Regions from separate parts of the Streptomyces tubbatahanensis genome, predicted to be linked through region 1. Evidence: riboswitches for the same ligand, from Rfam matches in the RefSeq annotation. Region 1 holds a riboswitch; the other holds the start of a gene.
What was found. A riboswitch is a leader RNA that binds a small molecule or an ion and turns the genes downstream of it on or off. The one in region 1 is predicted to bind S-adenosylmethionine.

Region 1 (9,414 bases):
CGACCGCACACACGGTCGCCGCCGCAGCGAAGAAAGGACCGCACATGTCCGCCGCAGGCCACACGATCACCATCGAAGAAGGCACCGAACACGTACGGGCGACGCACGCGGGGCAGGTGCTGGCGGACAGCGACCGCCCCCTGCTGCTGAGCGAGACCGGCTATCCGGTGCGCTACTACCTGCCGCCCGAGGACGTCCGCACGGACCTGCTGATCCCGTCCGAGACCCGCACCCGCTGCCCCTTCAAGGGCACCGCCTCCTACTGGTCACTGGCCGACGGCAGCGCGCAGGACGTCGCCTGGTCCTACCCCGAACCGCACGCCCAGGTCTCCGAGATCGAGGGCCACCTGTGTTTCGCGGACGTGGAGGTCGGCTGAGGCGCGCTCGCGCACACGCCCGAGGGCGGGCACCCGCGCGGGTGCCCGCCCTCGGGGTGGACGGATCCGGTGGGACGCCCCCGTGGGGGCTCCCGTGGGAGGCCGGACTCAGAAGTCCATGCCGCCCATGCCACCGGCGGCAGCCGCGTCGGCGCCGGCGGCGGCCTTCTCCGGCTTGTCGGCGATGACGGCCTCGGTGGTGAGGAACAGCGCCGCGATGGAGGCGGCGTTCTGCAGCGCGGAGCGCGTCACCTTGGCCGGGTCGAGAATGCCCTCGGCGATCATGTCGACGTACTCGCCGGTGGCCGCGTTCAGGCCGTGGCCCGGGGTCAGGTTGCGCACCTTCTCGGTGATGACGCCGCCCTCGAGACCGGCGTTGACCGCGATCTGCTTGAGCGGGGCCTCCAGAGCCAGCTTGACGGCGGCGGCACCGGTGGCCTCGTCGCCCTCCAGCTCCAGCTTCTCGAAGACCGAGGAGGCCTGCAGCAGGGCCACGCCACCGCCGGCGACGATGCCCTCCTCGACGGCCGCCTTCGCGTTGCGAACGGCGTCCTCGATGCGGTGCTTGCGCTCCTTGAGCTCGACCTCGGTGGCGGCACCGGCCTTGATGACGGCCACGCCGCCGGCCAGCTTCGCCAGGCGCTCCTGGAGCTTCTCGCGGTCGTAGTCCGAGTCGCTGTTCTCGATCTCGGCGCGGATCTGGTTGACCCGGCCCCCGACCTGCTCGCTGTCGCCCGCACCGTCGACGATGGTGGTCTCGTCCTTGGTGATCTGGACCTTGCGGGCGCGGCCCAGCAGGTCCAGGGAGGCGTTCTCCAGCTTGAGGCCGACCTCCTCGGAGATGACCTGGCCACCGGTGAGGATGGCGATGTCACCGAGCATGGCCTTGCGGCGGTCGCCGAAGCCCGGGGCCTTGACGGCGACGGACTTGAAGGTGCCGCGGATCTTGTTCACGACCAGCGTGGACAGGGCCTCGCCCTCGACGTCCTCCGCGATGATCAGCAGCGGCTTGCCCGACTGCATGACCTTCTCCAGCAGCGGAAGGAGGTCCTTCACGTTGCTGATCTTGGAGTTGACGATGAGGATGTAGGGGTCCTCGAGCTCCGCCTCCATGCGCTCCATGTCGGTGGCGAAGTAGGCGGAGATGTAGCCCTTGTCGAAGCGCATGCCCTCGGTGAGCTCCAGCTCGAGCCCGAAGGTCTGCGACTCCTCGACGGTGATGACGCCTTCCTTGCCGACCTTGTCCATGGCCTCGGCGATCAGCTCGCCGATCTGGGTGTCAGCGGCGGAGATGGAGGCGGTGGAGGCGATCTGCTCCTTGGTCTCCACGTCCTTGGCCTGCTCCAGCAGGGCGGCGGAGACGGCCTCGGTGGCCTTCTCGATGCCGCGCTTGAGCGCCATCGGGTTGGCACCCGCGGCGACGTTGCGCAGCCCCTCGCGGACCAGCGCCTGAGCCAGGACGGTCGCGGTCGTCGTGCCGTCACCGGCCACGTCGTCCGTCTTCTTGGCGACCTCCTTGACCAGCTCGGCGCCGATCTTCTCGTAGGAGTCCTCGAGCTCGATCTCCTTGGCGATGGAGACGCCGTCGTTGGTGATGGTGGGGGCGCCCCACTTCTTCTCCAGAACGACGTTGCGGCCCTTCGGGCCGAGCGTGACCTTGACGGCGTCGGCAAGCTGGTTCATGCCACGCTCAAGACCGCGCCGCGCCTCCTCGTCAAAGGCGATGATCTTGGCCATGTGGGTTGGTCCTCCCTGGATTCCCCCATGCCCGACGCAAGGGGAGGGTTGGATTGCTCCGGACCGCGTGGCGCCCGCGACGGACGGCCTGCGGCCCGGCGGTCCCTTCCCCGCCCAGCCCGCGGACCTCACCGACCCGGTCCTTGTCTGTCACTCTCACTCGTAGAGTGCTAACCCAATGATTAGCACTCGGGCATGCTGAGTGCAAGCGGCTCCGAAGGAGTCTCCATGAGGGGTGGGGGTCGGTGGGGGCACCTCCCGGCCGGAGGCTGGGGGAGGGTGGGGGCAAGCGGCTCCGAGGAGTCTCCGTGCGCCGCGTCCCGAGTGGATTCGGGCATCAGTAAGGGGCCGCACCCCGCAGGGTGCGGCCCCTTACTGTTCGAGGTCTGCGCCTCCGCGCAGTCCGGCGACACTCAGCCGGTCACGCGGACCATGTCCGCCTGCGGCCCCTTCTGACCCTGCGAGATCTCGAACTCGACCCGCTGTCCTTCGTCGAGAGTGCGGTACCCGTCCATCTGGATCGCGCTGTAGTGGACGAACACGTCCGCACCACCGTCGACCGCGATGAAGCCGTACCCCTTCTCCGCGTTGAACCACTTGACGGTGCCCTGAGCCATTCCTAACTCCCCTATTACTGGCCCTTGCACGAGCCCGCACTTCGCGAACCCGGGTCAGACCTCACCCCCACGAGCGAGCGGGGGCGTGCGCCGGAACGCGTCGACCGCCGCTGAATGTATCTGCACGGACGCCCTGTGCAACAGGTCAATCGGACGAGAATTCTGGGCACGGTTGATCGGAAAAACCGCCTCAACTGCGGTGCCACCGGGGCAAGTCGGGCCAGGCATACGGGGTCAACCCGACAATTGCCACAGCGTTTTCGGCGCCAACTTGTCGCACCGCCGTTCACGCGCTCATATGCGTCCGGCAAGCGGCGGTGCGGCACCTCGGGAAACTGCCGCCACTCTACCGCCTTCCGAAACGCGGAATCGCCCCCTCCGCATTTGATCCGGAGGGGGCGATTCCGTGGTCGGTCGGATCCCAGAAGCCGAACGTCCGGCCACCGGACGATCGACCGCCGGACGATCAGCCGCCGGCCACCGCCGGGATGATGGAGACGCCCGCGCCGTCCGGCGTGGGCGTCTGGAGGCCCTGTTCGAACCTGACGTCGTCGTCGTTGACGTAGACGTTCACGAAACGGCGCAGCTTGCCCGTGTCGTCGAGGACGCGGGCGCTGATCCCCGTGTGGTTCTGCTCCAGGTCCGACAGCACCTCGGCGAGGGTGCCGCCCTCGGCGGTGACCTCCGCCTGGCCGCCGGTGTAGGTGCGCAGGATGGTCGGGATCCGGACGTTCACGCTCATGTTTCGCATCTTCCTTACGTGTGAGGGGGTTGCCGCGGGCCGGCGCGTGAAGCGGCTGGTCAGGCCAGGCCGGCGGCGCGGAACGCGTCGAGGTTGGGCCGGATGACGGCGGTGGGCCGGGAAGAGGGCGCCACGGCGTCCAGCGTCTTGAGGCCGTCGCCGGTGTTGAGGACCACCGTCGTCAGGGTGGGGTCGATCGCGCCCGACTCGATCAGCTTGCGCGTCACGCCCAGCGTGACGCCGCCCGCCGTCTCCGCGAACACGCCCTCCGTCCGTGCGAGCAGTTTCATGGCGTCCACGATCTGCTCGTCATCGACGTCGTCGACGGCTCCGCCGGTCCGCTTGCAGATGTCGATGACGTACGGACCGTCGGCGGGGTCGCCGATGGCGAGGGACTTGGCGACGGTGTCGGGCTGCTTGACGGGGCGCACGGCGTTCGTCCCGTCCTTGTAGGCGCGGGAGACCGGCGAGCAGCCCTCGGCCTGCGCGGCGAAGATCCGGAACGGCTTGTCCTCGACGAGCCCGAGGCTGATCAGCTCGCGCAGCCCCTTGTCGATCTTCACGAGCTGGCATCCCGAGGCGACGGGGATGACGATCTGGTCGGGCAGCCGCCAGCCGAGCTGCTCGCAGATCTCGTACGCCAGCGACTTGGAGCCCTCGGCGTAGAAGGGCCGCAGGTTGACGTTGGTGAAGCCCCAGCCCTCGCCGAGCGGGTCGCCGATCAGCTCGGAGCAGAAGCGGTTCACGTCGTCGTACGTGCCGTCGATCGCCACCAGGTCGCCGCCGTAGACCGCGGCCATCACGACCTTGGACTGTTCGAGCCCGTCGGGGATGAACACGCAGCTGCGCAGCCCCGCACGGGAGGCGGCCGCCCCCACGGCGCCGGCCAGGTTGCCGGTCGAGGAGCAGGACAGCGTGGTGAAGCCGAAGGCGCGGGCGGCCTCCAGGGCGATGGCGACCGGGCGGTCCTTGAAGGAGTGGGTGGGGTTGCCCGAGTCGTCCTTGACGTAGAGCCCGCCGGTCACGCCCAGCTCGGCGGCGAGCCGGTCGGCCCGCACCAGCTGCGTGAAGCCGGGGTTGAGGTTCGGCTTGGCGGCGACGTCGGCGGGCACCGGCAGCAGCGGTGCGTAGCGCCACATCGAGGCGGGCCCTGACTCGATGCGCCTGCGCAGCCCCTCCGGGTCACCGGTCGGCAGCTCGTAGGCGACCTCCAGCGGGCCGAAACACTCCAGGCACACGAAGCTGGGGCCCAGCGGGGTGCGGGTGCCGCACTCGCGGCAGGAGAGGGCGACGGCCGCGCCCAGGTCGTAGGGCGCCGAGGCGTCGGAGGCGGTGGTGCTGTTCGCTGCAACGGTTTGCACAGCCATGTGAGGCGAGGCCCTTTCTCCTCATCTTCCCCGTGTCGTATCTCGCCACGGGCCGGAATTGGCACCGTCCCCACGAGGCGGTCTCGCCACAGCTGTCCGCGTACGCGCGGATCGCGGGATGGTTGCCGGGGCTTCAACGGGCCGTTCCCTCTGCCCCTCTGGATGAGCTGCACTATGGCGCCGCGCGGTCGGGCCGCTCGGGCGTTTGTTCGCGGGCCCCCGAGATGCGGAGGTCACCTGCGTTGTTCAAGACTGTAACCGACGGCGGTCACGCTTGAGAGGGACGTCCGAACCGCGAGATGGATCACCGCTGACCGTCCGTAGCCCCCCAGTCGGACCACAGGAAGGCGCGCTCGTGCTCGATGAAGTGGGCCAATGGCTGCGGCGCCGCTCCTGGCGCGCCGCCGACCGGCCGCTTGAGGCGCTCCTGGCGGCCAAGCGACGCGCCGGCACCACGGTCAGCGTGGTGCTGCCCGCGCTCAACGAGGAAGCCACCGTCGGCGACATCGTCTCGATCATCCGCCGCGAGCTGGCCACCCCCCACCCGGCCACCGGAACATCCCTGGTGGACGAGGTGATCGTGATGAACTCGGGCTCCACCGACGCCACCGGCGCGGTCGCGGCGGCGGCCGGGGCCCGGGTCGTGCACCGTGACGAGGTGCTGCCCCGGGTAGCGGCCAGGCCCGGCAAGGGCGAGGTGCTGTGGCGCTCACTGATGGTGACGCGCGGTGACATCGTCTGCTTCGTCGACGCCGACCTGCGCGAGTTCTCGCCCGACTTCGTCACCGGCATCGTCGGCCCGCTGCTGACGGAACCCGACGTGCAGCTGGTCAAGGCGATGTACGACCGTCCGCTGCGGGACAGCCCGGCGGGCGGCGGGCGGGTGACCGAGCTGGTGGCGCGGCCCCTGCTCAACCTGCACTGGCCGCGCCTGGCCGGCCTCGTGCAGCCGCTGGGCGGCGAGTACGCGGCACGCAGGTCGCTGCTGGAGCAGCTGCCGTTCCCGGTCGGGTACGGGGTGGAGCTGGGGCTGCTCGTCGACGCGCTGGAGCTGGTCGGCCTCGACGCGCTGGCCCAGGTCGACGTGGGGGTGCGCCTGCACCGCAACCAGGACGGGCTGGCGCTGGGCCGGATGGCCACCGCCATCTACGCCACGGCGCAGCGCCGCATCGAACGCGGGGTCGGTCTCGACGGCGGACCGGGCGGTCACCGCGACGGTCCGAGCGTGCTGGGCGGACGGTCGGGGGTGACGCCGCTGACCCAGTTCGAGCGGGGTGAGGGGGGCAGCTTCGAGCCGCGCGGCCACCTGGTGGACGCGGAGGAGCGCCCGCCGATGTGCACGGTGCCCGAATACGGGCAACGGCGGGTGGCGGCGTGACGGCGCCGCACGCGGAGCGGGTCCGGGTACGCCACGCGCGGGCGGAGCGTGTCCGGGTTCGCCACGCGCGGGCGGAGCGTGTCCGGGTTCGCCACGCGCGGGTGGTTCGGCGGCCACGCGTACGTTTGAGCGGATTCGGGGACGGCTAGGCTCCGCGCATGGTCGCTGGAGCAACATCACCGAAGGCCTCGTCCTCCGCTTCTTCCGCGTCGTCCCCCGTGTCGTCGCAGGTACTCGTCGCGTCCAACCGCGGGCCCGTGTCTTACACGCGCGCGGAGGACGGCACGCTCACCGCCAAGCGCGGCGGCGGCGGCCTCGTCTCCGGACTGTCGGCCATCGGGCCCGGGACGGACGCGGTGTGGGTGTGCGCGGCGCTCGGCGAGGGCGACCGCGAGGCGGCCCGGCGCACGGGCGGCCGCCTGGACCGCGCGGAGACCGGGGGCCAGACCGTGCGGATGCTCGACATCCCGGCGGAGACGTTCGAGGCGGCCTACCACGGCGTAGCCAACTCGGTGCTGTGGTTCACCCACCACATGCTGTACCAGACGTCACTCGAACCCGCGTTCGATGACGGCTTCACCGACCAGTGGGCGCGGTACGAGACGTACAACGCCGCCTTCGCCGACGCCCTCGCGCAGGAGGCCGAGCAGGGCGCCACCGTGCTGGTGCAGGACTACCACCTCACCCTCGTCCCCCTGCTCCTGCGTGAGCGCCGCCCCGACCTGCGGATCGGCCACTTCTCGCACACCCCCTGGGCGCCCGCCGACTACTACGGGATGCTGCCCGACGACGTGGCGGCGCGCGTCCTGCGCGGCATGCTCGGCGCCGACCGCACCGCGTTCCTGACCACCCGCTGGGCGCGTCTGTTCACCGAGTGCTGCGAGCGGGTTCTCGGCGCGGACGTCACCGGGGAGGGCGGCACCCTGGCGGTGACGTACGAGGGCCGCACCACCCGGATCGGGGTGCACCCGCTGGGCGCCGACGGCGACTTCCTGCGCGAGCGGGCGCACCGTGACGACGTCGCGGAACGGATGGCCCAGCTGCGGGACCAGGTGGGCACCGGACCCGACGGGCTGCCGCGCCGGACCCTGGTGCGGGTCGACCGCACCGAGCTGTCCAAGAACATCGTGCGCGGCCTGCACGCCTACCGGCGGTTGCTCACCGACCGCCCCGAGTGGCGCGAGCACGTCGTCCACCTCGCCTTCGCCTACCCCTCGCGCCAGGACCTCGCCGTCTACCGCGACTACACCGCCGAGGTCGGCCGGGTCGCCGAAGAGATCAACTCCGCCTTCGGCACCCCCGGGTGGACGCCCGTCGTGCTGCACGTCAAGGACGACTTCGCGCGGTCGCTCGCGGCCTACCGGATGGCGGACGTCGCGCTCGTGAACCCCATCCGCGACGGGATGAACCTCGTCGCCAAGGAGATCCCCGTCGTCTCGGACGAGGGCTGCGCGCTGGTGCTCTCGCGGGAGGCGGGCGCGCACGAGGAGATGGCGGCCGACGCGTTCTGCGTCAATCCGTTCGACGTGCGTCAGACGGCGGACGCCGTGCACGCGGCGCTCCGGCTCGACGCGCCCACCAGGGCTTCGCACTCCCGCCGTCTGGCCGAGACGGCCACCGCGCACCCGCCCACCCGCTGGCTCCTCGACCAGCTGCGGGAGCTAGCGTGACGCGGTGAGCCCCGCCGCGAGGCCGCTCAGCCAGCGCACCAGGCCAGCCGGGCCCCGTACCGTCATATCCGCGCGCTCGGCGAGCCCGGGGACGGTCTCGTTCCCGGCCTGCGGAGCGCTGTAGAGCAGCAGGCCCGGTACTCCCTCACCCCTCAAGGCGGTGACGGTCTCGTAAGCGGGCAGGTCGCCCAGGTCGTCACCCGCGTAGGCGACGACGCCCGCGCGCTTCTCGCGTACGTAGTCCGCCAGCGCGGCGCCCTTGTCCGCGCCGGGGGGCCGCAGTTCGAGGACCATGCGGCCCGGCTCGACCATCAGCCCGTGCCGCTCGGCGAGGGCGTGCAGGGGGGCGCGCAGGAGGTCGAGGGCCTCGTCGGGGGAGGCCGTGCGCCGGGTGTGCACCGCGAGCGCCCTGCCCTTGTCCTCCGTCCAGGTACCGTCCGGCGCGCCCGCCCGGCGCAGCAGCGCGGGGAGTTCGGTCCGGACGGCGGCCACCCCGGGCGGGGGCTCGGGCGCGCGGACGGAGCCGTCGGCCGCCTCCCACCGTTCCGCACCGTAGGCGCCCAGGACGGTCAGTCCTTCGAGCCCGGCCGCGCCCTCGAAGCCGCCGAAGCGCACGGCGTCGGCCGCGGGGCGCCCCGTGATCACCGCGATGCCCGCCAGGCGCGGGGCCAGCCGGGCGAGCGCCGGCACCGCGTCGGGGTGGGCGCGCGCCGCTCGCGGGTCGGCGACGATGGGCGCCAGGGTCCCGTCGAAATCGAAGGCCAGTACGGCGCGTTCGGGCTCGGCGCGGAGCGCGGCGAGCCCCGCGCGCCCCTCCTGCGTCCGCGGCTCGGGCAGGGATTCAGGCGACATGACCGCACCCTAACCAGGCCGGCGCCGCCGCGGCCCGCAGCGGGTGCGGTCGCGTCAACGGGTACGTCGCGTCAACGGATACGTCAGCGGGTACGGTCGCGGTTCGCCTGCCGCAGCCGCCGCAGCCTGTTGACCGTCACGGGGTCGTACTCCGCTGCCCGCGCGTCGTCGAGCAGGGCGTTCACGTACTGGTAGTAGCGGACCGGAGACATGCCGAGCCGTTCCCTGACGGCCCGCTCCTTGGCACCGGGCGAGGGCCAGCCGCGCGCGGCGAAGGCCAGCACGGCCCTGTCCTCGTCCGAGAGACCCGCCGCGGCACCGTCGCCCGCGGGCTCCGCGCCGCGGTCTCCCGTGCGGGCGTCCTCCTCCTCGCCGGTGTCCCCGTTCGGTGCGCTCATCCCTCCACGGTACGGCGCCCCTGCGACTCCGCCTTCACGACTGCGTCCCCACGCCCCGCCTTCACGACTGCCGCTACGACTCCGCCTTCTCGGCCGCTTCCGCCTTGCGCTGGAGCGCGGTCAGCACGGCCTTGGGGTCGCCGCCCTTCATCGCGGCCTTGCCGACGGACTTCTTGAGGGCGGCGTTGGTGCCGGTCCACGAGACCTTGCCCACCGGGTAGAACTCGGCGCCGGCGAGCTGGTCGAGGAAGGGCCACAGCTTCTTGTGCTTCTTGT
Region 2 (9,414 bases), 1.5 Mb from region 1:
GCCCTGGTGTGGGCGCGCGCCGGCTGGAGCGGGGTGTGCCTGCTGGGCGCGGGGCTCGCGGCGGCCGCGCTGGCGGTGTGGGGCCTGGAGCGGCTCAGCACCGCGCACTTGAGCTCACACTGACGTCAAATCGACAGCTCTACTCATCGACACATCCGCATCGTCACCCAGGAGTTGGACACCATGCGCATCGCAGTCTTCGGCGCGGCGGGCAACGTCGGCAGCCGGGTCGTCACCGAGGCCCTCGCGCGCGGCCACGAGGTCAGCGCCGTGGTCCGCGACCCGGCCCGCTTCCCCGCCCTGCACCCGGGCGCCACGCACCGGGTGGGCGACGCGGCCGACGCCGGCGACGTCGCCGCTCTCAGCACGGGACACGACCTGGTCGTCAGCGCCACCCGCCCCGCGCCCGGCAACGAGGAGGGCCTGGTACTGGCGGCGCGCGGGCTGCTGGCGGGGCTGGCCCGCACCGGCGTGCGGCTGCTGCTGGTCGGCGGCGCGGGAAGCCTGACGGTTCCGGGCACCGACGGGCGCGTCCGGGTGAGCGACGATCCCAGGTACGTCCCCGAGGAGTGGCGGCCCATCGCCCTGGCCTGCGACGAGCAGTACGCGCTGCTCCTGCGGCAGGCACCCGCGCGGCTGGACTGGGCGTACGTGAGCCCGCCCGCGCTGCTGGCTCCCGGCGTCCGCACCGGGCACTACCGGCTGGGCGCCGACGAGTTGCTGGTCGACGAGGCGGGCCGCTCCGCCCTCTCCATGGAGGACTTCGCCATCGCCCTGATGGATGAGGCTGAGCGGCCGAAGCACCATCGGGCCCGCTTTACGGTGGCCTCCTGAGCCAGGGTCCGCCCGGCGGCGGAAAGGCGAGGGAGCGGGCGGGCGGTACGTCGTTCAGTTCGCGGCGGGGTCCGGGGCCTCGGGGACGCAACGTCCCTCCTCGGTGCGGTAGTTCCAGCGCGCTCCCTTGCGCACCAGCTCCCGTACGGCGGCGACGAACCGGTCCACGTGCTCGTCGGGCGTCCCGGCGCCGAAGCTGACCCGGACGGCGTTGAGCGCGGGGGCCTCTCCCGGCGAGGGCTGGGAGTCCGGCGCGGTCTCGGGCGCCCCGCACTCGCCGGGAGCGTCGCTCTGCTGGCCGAGGAGGGTGCGCAGCAGCGGGTGCGCGCAGAACAGGCCGTCGCGGACGCCGATGCCGTACTCGGCCGACAGGGCGGCGGCGAAGTGCGAGCTGTTCCAGCCCTCGACGACGAAGGAGACGACGCCCACCTGGTCGGCGCCCTCGCCGAAGAGGGAGAGGACACGCACCTCGGGGACGCCGGCGAGACCGGCACGCAGCCGGGCCAGCAGCTCCTCCTCGCGGGCGACCAGGCCGTCGAACCCCGCCTCCGTGAGAGCCCGGCAGGCGGAGGCGAGGGCGTAGGCGCCGATGACGTTCGGCGAACCCGCCTCGTGCCGGGCGGCGGTGGTGTGCCACTCCACGTCCACGCCGCCGTCCGCGCCCCGCGCCACCCGGCGGCTGGCACCGCCACCGGCCAGATACGGCTCCGCCCGCACGAGCCAGTCCGCGCGGCCCGCCAGGACACCCGCGCCGAAGGGCGCGTACAGCTTGTGCCCCGACAGCGCCACCCAGTCGGCCTCCAAGTCGGCGAGGCTGACGGGGCGGTGCGGGGCGAGCTGCGCCGCGTCCAGCACGAGCCGCGCCCCGTGCCGGTGCGCGGCCCGCGCCAGCTCACGGACCGGCCACACCTCTCCGGTGACGTTGGAGGCCCCCGTCACGCATACCAGCTTCGGCCCGGCGGGGGCGCCGTGCAGCGCCGCCTCAAGGGTGGCGACGGCGGCCTCGGGCGAACGGGGCGCGTCCAGATACGTGACGTCGTGCGTGCGCCACGGCAGCAGAGAGGCGTGGTGCTCCGTCTCGAACACGAAGACCCGCGTGCCCTGCGGCAGCGCCGCCGACAGGAGGTTGAGGGAATCGGTGGTCGCCCGGGTGAAGACCACCTGGTCGCCCTCGCGGCATCCGAGGAACTCCGCGACGGTTCGCCTGCTGCGCTCGAACAGCTCGGTCGACAGCTGCGAGAGGTGGCCGGCTCCGCGGTGCACGCTGCCGTAGTACGGCGCGTACGCGGCGACGTCGTCCCACACCCGCTGGAGCGCGGGGGCGCTCGCCGCGTAGTCGAGCGCCGCGTAGGTCACCTCCCCGCCGGTGACCAGGGGCACGCGGACGTCGCGGCCGAGAACGGGAAGGGGCCCTCCCGCCTCCTGGGCGGGGGCCGGCGACGTCTGCGGCGCGGAGGCCGCCGCCTCCCGCGCACAGGACGGATCAATCGGGGCAAAAGTGGCATTGAACGGCATGGGGAAGCTCCATGGGCAGGGGGGAACGACGAACGGCGACGACGGCGACATCGCCTCGCTGTCGGACGGCAGACGACAGCGCCTTGTGCCCGGCGGCAGACGGCATCGCGGCGCGCCTGACGGCAGACGGGAAAGGGGCCGAGCCGGCCCTAGCGCATTCGCTTGCTCACGAAAGACTCCCTCGCAGACCAGGACCCCTGGCGGAGAGGGATCCGCGCTTGCCGCAGACCTTGCTGTCCTACGGCCTGGTCATCACCCGGGGCACCCCGCCACGGACGGAGGGTTGCCGGACAGCGGGCCGGGGCCTTGATCGCTGTCGCTCGTGACCTGGGCTGAAGTATGCCACACGGCGTGTCCGGGGCACACCCGTACGTCCACGATCCGGACGGGCCCCGCCGCCGGGGGGCCGCCGGGGTGCGTCACCGCGGCAGCCGCTCACACAGCTTCCGCACGAGCGCGCCCGTACGGAAGCGGTCGGGCCAGTACGCGGGCACGTCCCGCTCAAGCAGCGGCGCGGCGGTGACCGGACCGACGCAGGCCACCTGGACAGGCCCGCGCAGGGCCCGCGTCAGCGCGTCCACAGAGCCGCTCTCCTCGGCGCGGGCGAACAGGCCCGCCACGGCGGGGGCGCTGGTGAAGGTGACGGCATCGACCTCACCGGCGATCAGGGCCTCGATCAGCCGGTCGAGGGGAGCGGGGTCGAGCGGCCGTGTCGAGCGGTAGACGGGTACGGGGACGACGTCGGCCCCCGCGGCGCGCAGCGCGTCGAGGAACGCGCCGAGGGGTTCTCCGTGGAGCTGAACGGCCACCCGCAGCCCCGTCAGATCCCCGCGGGCGAGCAGGTGTTCGCGTACTTCGGCGGTGGACTCGGAGGCGGGCGACCACGCTTCGCGGAGCCCGGCGGCGCGGATGGCCCCGCACGCCTTGGGGCCTCGGGCGAGGACTTCACCCCCGGCGAGCGCGTCCCGCAGCGCCCCGCCCGTATCCCAGTCGTCCGCCGCCTCCATCCAGCCGCGGAAGCCGATACCCGTGGTGACGACGGTGAGGTGCGGCGGGTCGGCGACCAGCTGCCGGGTGGCGGCGCGCAGTTCCGCGTCGTCGGCGAGGGGGACGATACGCAGCGCGGGGGCGTAGCGGACGTGGGCTCCGCGCCGTTGGAGCAGCGCGCCGAGTTCCTCGGCCCGGCGCGCTGCCGTCACGGCGACGGTGTAACCGGTCAGGGGCGGGACCGCTCCGGTGCCCGTGGGCCCGTGCGGGGGTCGGGGTTCCGGCACAGCGTCTCCCTCAGGTGTGGACGAAGCGTACGGGGACGGACCGGGACGAGGGGCTCGTCCCGGTGCGCTCTCCGGTCCACGAGGCTACGTCCCGCCGCGCGGCTGCCGCTGCCGGCCGTGGCTGCTCCGAAAGCATCCGCTCACTCCCCCACCGGCACCTGCGAGAACTCCCCCGCCGGGTCGGGCGTGCACTCTCCCGGCACCCTCCGCGCCTGGCTGCAACATCACGCTGGCGTCGGCCGGAGCGGTCGCCGGCCACTGCTCCGGTGGGGCCGCGGGGGGCGACATCCGGGCCGAGCGATGAGTTTCCGGTGCCCGGACGGTCTGTACTGGCAGACGGCGTGAACCGAACGACCAGGAGATGACGATCATGCGGCAGTCCCAGAAGATCAAGACGTTCCTCTGGTTCGACACCCAGGCCGAGGAGGCGGCCGCGTTCTACGTCTCCCTCTTCGACGACTCCCGCATCCTGGGCGTCACCCACTACGGCGAGACGGGCCCGGGGAAGCCGGGGTCCGTGATGACGGTGGACTTCGAGCTGGCAGGACGGGAGTACGTGGCGCTCAACGGCGGTCCCGAGTTCTCCTTCACCGAGGCGATCTCGCTCCAGGTGGACTGCGACTCGCAGGAGGAGGTGGACACCCTGTGGGAGAAGCTGACGGCGGGCGGCGGCCAGGAGGTCCAGTGTGGCTGGCTCAAGGACAGGTACGGCCTGTCGTGGCAGATCGTGCCGCGTCGCCTCTTCGAGCTGCTGGAGGCGGCGGACAGCGCGCAGGCCGAAGCGGTCACCGCGGCCATGCTCGGCATGGTGAAGCTGGACGTGGCCACGCTGGAGGCGGCGGCACGGAGGTGACGCCGCCTCCGTTTCGGGACATCCCCGGGGCGGGGCGGGGTTCCCTGCGGCTCGTGTTCCGGTCAGGGAGTGCCCCTGCCCGCGACCTGCGGTCCGCGGGCTGGTGGTGAGCTTGTCGCGCAGTTCCCCGCGCCCCTGCGGGGCGCGTCACCGCCGGTGGCTGGCCTCCACCCACCGGTCGAGCGCGGCACGGGCAGCGCCGGAGTCGAGGGACTCGGCGGCGCGCCGCATCCCGGCGGCGATCTGCTCGCTCAGCGGCGCGTCGGTGGGCGTGAGCGCCGCGAAAGCGGCGGCCGAGTTCAGCAGGACGGCGTCCCGCACGGGCCCCCGCTCGCCGTCCAGCAGCCGCCGTGCCACGTCCGCGTTGTAGGCGGCGTCGGCCCCCCTCAGCGCCTCGACGGGCACCAGTTCGAGGCCGACGTCGCGCGGGTCGAAGCTCTCCTCGCGCACCGCACCGTCGCGGACGATCCACACGGTGGACGTCGCCGTGGTGGTCAGCTCGTCCAGCCCGTCGTCCCCGCGGAAGACCAGCGCGGAGGAGCCGCGGGCCGCCAGCACGCCCGCGATGATCGGCGCCATCCGCGCGTCGGCGACGCCGGTGGCCTGGGCACGGACCCGGGCCGGGTTGGTGAGCGGCCCCAGGAGGTTGAACGGGGTCGCGACGCCCAGTTCCTTGCGGGCCGTGCCGACGTGCCGCAGCGAGGGGTGGAACCGCACGGCGAAGCAGAAGGTGATGCCGGCCTCGGCCGCCACCTCGGCGACCCGGTCGGGGCTCAGCTCCAGGTCCACCCCGAGCTTCTCCAGGACGTCGGAGGCGCCACTGGCGCTGGAGGAGGCCCGGTTGCCGTGCTTGACGACCTTCACGCCCGCTCCGGCGACGACGATCGAGGACATGGTCGAGATGTTGACCGTCTTGGCCCGGTCGCCTCCGGTGCCGACGATGTCCACGGCAGGGCCCGGCACCTCGATCGTGCGCGCGTGCGCGTACATGGCGCGCACCAGCCCGGAGATCTCCTCGACCGTCTCCCCCTTGGCCCTCAGCGCGACGGCGAACCCCGCGATCTGCGCGTCGGTGGCCTCGCCCCGCATGATCCGGTCCATCGCCCACGCGGTGGCGTCCTCGCTCAGGTCCTCGCCCGCGAGCAGTGCGCTGAGCACGTCGGGCCAGGTACGCGCCGCCACGGTGTCGCCTCCGGCGGGGGGAGCAGCGCTCATGGGAACCACATCCTGGCTATAGACCGACGCAATGGTGCCGCCACCCTATCGAGCCCGACCGGCGGCGTGGTCGCCCGTTCACCCCGTGGGCAGCGGGATGGAAGGCGTCGCCTCCAAAGGGGCGGTGCGACCCGACACAGCCGGGAGGGGCCCACGGGACGTACCCGTGAACCCCTCCCGGTGTGGCGGATTCAGCTGTGCCGCGCGCGGTCAGTGGTGACCGTGGCTGCTCTCGATCTCGCGGTACTCCTCCTGCGTGGGCTTGGGAATCTGCCCGGACTCGCCGTAGTAGCCCTTCGACAGGTGCGACCGCAGCTTCTGACCACGGCCGACCTTGCGCCGCACACCGTTCTCGTCGGTGGCCGCGCCCACCTCGACCGGCTGGTACTGGTCGTGCGCCGTCAGCGTGTGCAGCTGCTCCTGGGACAGCGGCTCGTGGACCTCCACGAACTCACCGTGCGGCAACCGCTTGATCGTGCCGGTCTCCCGCCCGTGCAGCACCTTCTCCCGGTCCTTGCGCTGCAGACCCATACACACCCGCCGCGTGATCACGAACACCACGACTGGCGCGACGAAGAATGCCACCCGCACGAACCACGTGATCGCGTTGATCGACAGGTTGAAGTGCGTCGCCCACAGGTCGTTGCCACCACCGACCAGCAGCACGAAGTACCACGTGATCCACGCCGCACCGAAGCCCGTACGCGTCGGCGCGTTCCGCGGCCGGTCCGCGATGTGGTGCTCCCGCTTGTCCTTGGTCACCCACGACTCGATGAACGGGTAGAGGGCGATCGCGACCAGCACCAGCGGGAAGATGACCAGCGGGATGAACACGCCCAGGACCAGCGTGTGACCCCACAGGTTGATCTCCCAGCCAGGCATCACCCGGATCAGGCCCTCGGAGAAGCCCATGTACCAGTCGGGTTGCGCGTTGGTGGACACCTGGTCGGGCCGGTAGGGGCCCAGCGCCCAGATCGGGTTGATCGTGAACAGCGCCGAGATGGCCGCGATCACGCCGAAGACCAGGAAGAAGAAGCCACCCGCCTTGGCCATGTACACCGGCAGCAGCGGCATACCGACCACGTTGGTGTTCTTCCGCCCGGCACCCGCGAACTGCGTGTGCTTGTGGTAGAAGACCAGAATCAGGTGCGCCACCAGCAGACCGAGCATGATGCCCGGCAACAGCAGAATGTGGATCGAGTAGAACCGCCCGACGAAGTCGTCCCCCGGGAACTCCCCACCGAACAGGAACATCGACAGGTACGTGCCCACGATCGGCACCGACAGGATCGCGCCTTCCATGAAGCGCACGCCCGTACCCGACAGCAGGTCATCCGGCAGCGAGTAACCCGTGAACCCGGTGAACATGCCCAGCACGAACAGCAGGAACCCGAAGATCCAGTTGACCTCGCGCGGCTTGCGGAACGCCCCCGTGAAGAAGACCCGCATCATGTGCACGAACATCGCCGCGAGGAAGATCAGCGCACCCCAGTGGTGGATCTGCCGCACCAGCAGACCACCGCGCACGTCGAAGCTGATGTCCAGCGTCGAGGCGTACGCCTCCGACATCTGGATACCGTGCATCGGCGTGTAGGCACCGTGGTACTCCACCTCGTTCATCGACGGGTGGAAGAACAGCGTCAGATACACACCCGTCAGGATGATGATGATGAAGCTGTAGAGCGCGACCTCACCCAGCATGAACGACCAGTGGTCCGGGAAGATCTTGCGCATGTTGGCCTTGGCGAGGCTGTAGATCCCCAGCCGCCCATCGGCCCAGTCGGCGACCCGCTCCCCCGCGGGTGCCTTTTTCTTGCCCTCGGCAGCGGCGCTGCCCCGGGCCTCGGTTGCAGTACTCATCCGCGCTCCCAGAAGGCCGGACCGACGGGCTCATCGAAGTCGCCCTGCGCTTCGAGGTAGCCGTCCTTGTTGACGCTGATGTTCAGCTGCGGCAGCGGGTGGCCGGCGGGCCCGAAGAGCACGCGCGCACCGTCGGCCAGATCGAACGTCGACTGGTGGCACGGGCACAGGACGTGGTGGGTCTGCTGCTCGTAGAGGCTGACGGGGCAGCCGACGTGCGTGCAGATCTTCGAGAACGCGACGATGCCCTCGTGCGACCAGTCCAGCTCGCGCTTGTCCTTGATGTCGCCCGGCTCGAGGCGGACGATCATCAGGGCGGCCTTGGCGATCTCGGTCTGGAAGTCCTCGTCGTGGTGCTCCAGGCCCTCGGGGCGGGCGAAGGTGAGCGAACCGACGGCGATGTCCTCGGGGCGCAGCGGCTCGTTCGTGTTCTCGTTGACGAGCAGCTTGCCCTTCTTCCAGGCCGTGTGCCGCAGCTTGTCCTCGGGCAGCGGGCCCAGGTCGCGCAGCAGGACGACGCCGGAGAGCGGCACCAGGGCGACCGCGCCGAACATCGTGTTGCGGATCAGCTTGCGGCGGCCGAGCGCGGACTCCTTGGCACCCTGTTTGAAGTCCGAGATGACCTTCTCGCGGACCTCGGGCTCCGCCGCGATGGCGTGCCGCTCGTCGACCATCTCCTCATCCGACATCAGCGTGCGGGCCCAGTGGACCGCGCCCGCGCCGATGCAGAAGAGGGCCACGCCGAGCGTCAGGCCCAGCGCGAGGTTGAGCGCGCTGATGTGGCCGAGCGGCCAGACATAGATGATCTTGTCGATCGGGAAGGCCACGAAGGAGGCGATGAAGCCGATCGTGGCCAGCATCGAGAGCGTGAAGATGAAGGCGACGGTGCGCTCGGAGCGCTTGGCCGCCTGCTCGTCGATGTCCTGGATGCGGTGCTCATGGGGCGGCAGCCCCGGGTCGGCGAACGGGTCGTCCTTGCGGGCTACCTCGCCGTGTGCCGGTCCCTGCTCTTTCGGCAGGTTCTCGTCTGACACGTTCTCGTCTGGTCCAGTCTCGCTACTCATGACTTCTTGGCCTTTGCAGTCCGAGCGGCGACCCAGGTGGCGACGGCCACCATCGCGCCGAGGCCGAAGATCCAGGCGAACAAGCCCTCGCTCACGGGGCCGAAGCCGCCGAGCTTGAACCCACCGGGGCTCTCGGACTTGTCGCTGTTGACCTGCTTCACGTAGGCGACGATGTCCCGCTTGTCCTTCTCGGGAAGCGCGCCGTCGGTGAAGGACGGCATGTTCTGCGGCCCGGTCTGCATGGCCTCGTAGATGTGCTTGGGGTCGACATCCTCGAGGTCGGGCGCGAACTTGCCGTGGGTGAGGGCGCCGCCCTCACCGGTGAAGTTGTGGCACTGCGAGCAGTTGGTGCGGAAGAGTTCGCCACCGTTGGCGACATCGGCACCAGCCGGGTCGTACGCCTTCTTGTTGGGCTGGCTCGGGCCCGAGCCCAGCGAGGCGACATACGCGGCGAGCTGGTTGATCTCGTCCTGGCTGTAGATCGTCTTCTTCTTGGGCACCTGAGCGCCGGGCTGCTGAGCCGGCATGCGCCCCGTGCCGACCTGGAAGTCCACCGCCGCGGCCCCGACACCGACCAGGCTGGGACCGTCGCTGGTCCCCTGGCCGCCGGTTCCGTGGCAGCTGGAGCACCCGGTGGCGTAGAGCTTCTTGCCCTCCTCGATGGCGAGGGACTTACTCGACTCCTGCTTCTCGGCCTTGGCCTCACCCGCGGGAGCGAACGCGGTGTACAGCCCCCCGGTGGCCGCCAGCGCGAAGAGTAGAACGACAAGCGCCGCCAGCGGATGGCGCCGTCGTGCGG

Region 2: it holds a riboswitch for S-adenosylmethionine, as region 1 does, so the genes downstream of both, MMF93_RS08860 (aminotransferase class V-fold PLP-dependent enzyme) here and thrC (threonine synthase) in region 1, are expected to answer to the same signal.

Annotation. Positions count from the first base shown of each region.
Region 1 is NZ_CP093846.1:3,506,753-3,516,166, forward strand. It holds gene MMF93_RS14955 (DUF427 domain-containing protein) at 45-377, shown strand; gene groL (chaperonin GroEL) at 486-2,114, opposite strand; gene MMF93_RS14965 (cold-shock protein) at 2,528-2,731, opposite strand; gene MMF93_RS14970 (MoaD/ThiS family protein) at 3,198-3,473, opposite strand; gene thrC (threonine synthase) at 3,533-4,840, opposite strand; SAM riboswitch class I at 4,859-5,009, opposite strand; gene MMF93_RS14980 (glucosyl-3-phosphoglycerate synthase) at 5,196-6,218, shown strand; gene MMF93_RS14985 (alpha,alpha-trehalose-phosphate synthase (UDP-forming)) at 6,377-7,888, shown strand; gene otsB (trehalose-phosphatase) at 7,880-8,740, opposite strand; gene MMF93_RS14995 (DUF3263 domain-containing protein) at 8,824-9,138, opposite strand; gene MMF93_RS15000 (extracellular solute-binding protein) at 9,212-9,414, opposite strand, start outside.
Region 2 is NZ_CP093846.1:2,053,102-2,062,515, forward strand. It holds gene MMF93_RS08850 (MFS transporter) at 1-123, shown strand, start outside; gene MMF93_RS08855 (NAD(P)-dependent oxidoreductase) at 184-834, shown strand; gene MMF93_RS08860 (aminotransferase class V-fold PLP-dependent enzyme) at 889-2,349, opposite strand; SAM riboswitch class IV at 2,559-2,677, opposite strand; partial or broken gene MMF93_RS08865 (uroporphyrinogen-III synthase) at 2,775-3,623, opposite strand; gene MMF93_RS08870 (VOC family protein) at 3,994-4,476, shown strand; gene trpD (anthranilate phosphoribosyltransferase) at 4,624-5,691, opposite strand; gene qcrB (cytochrome bc1 complex cytochrome b subunit) at 5,902-7,551, opposite strand; gene qcrA (cytochrome bc1 complex Rieske iron-sulfur subunit) at 7,548-8,615, opposite strand; gene qcrC (cytochrome bc1 complex diheme cytochrome c subunit) at 8,612-9,414, opposite strand, start outside.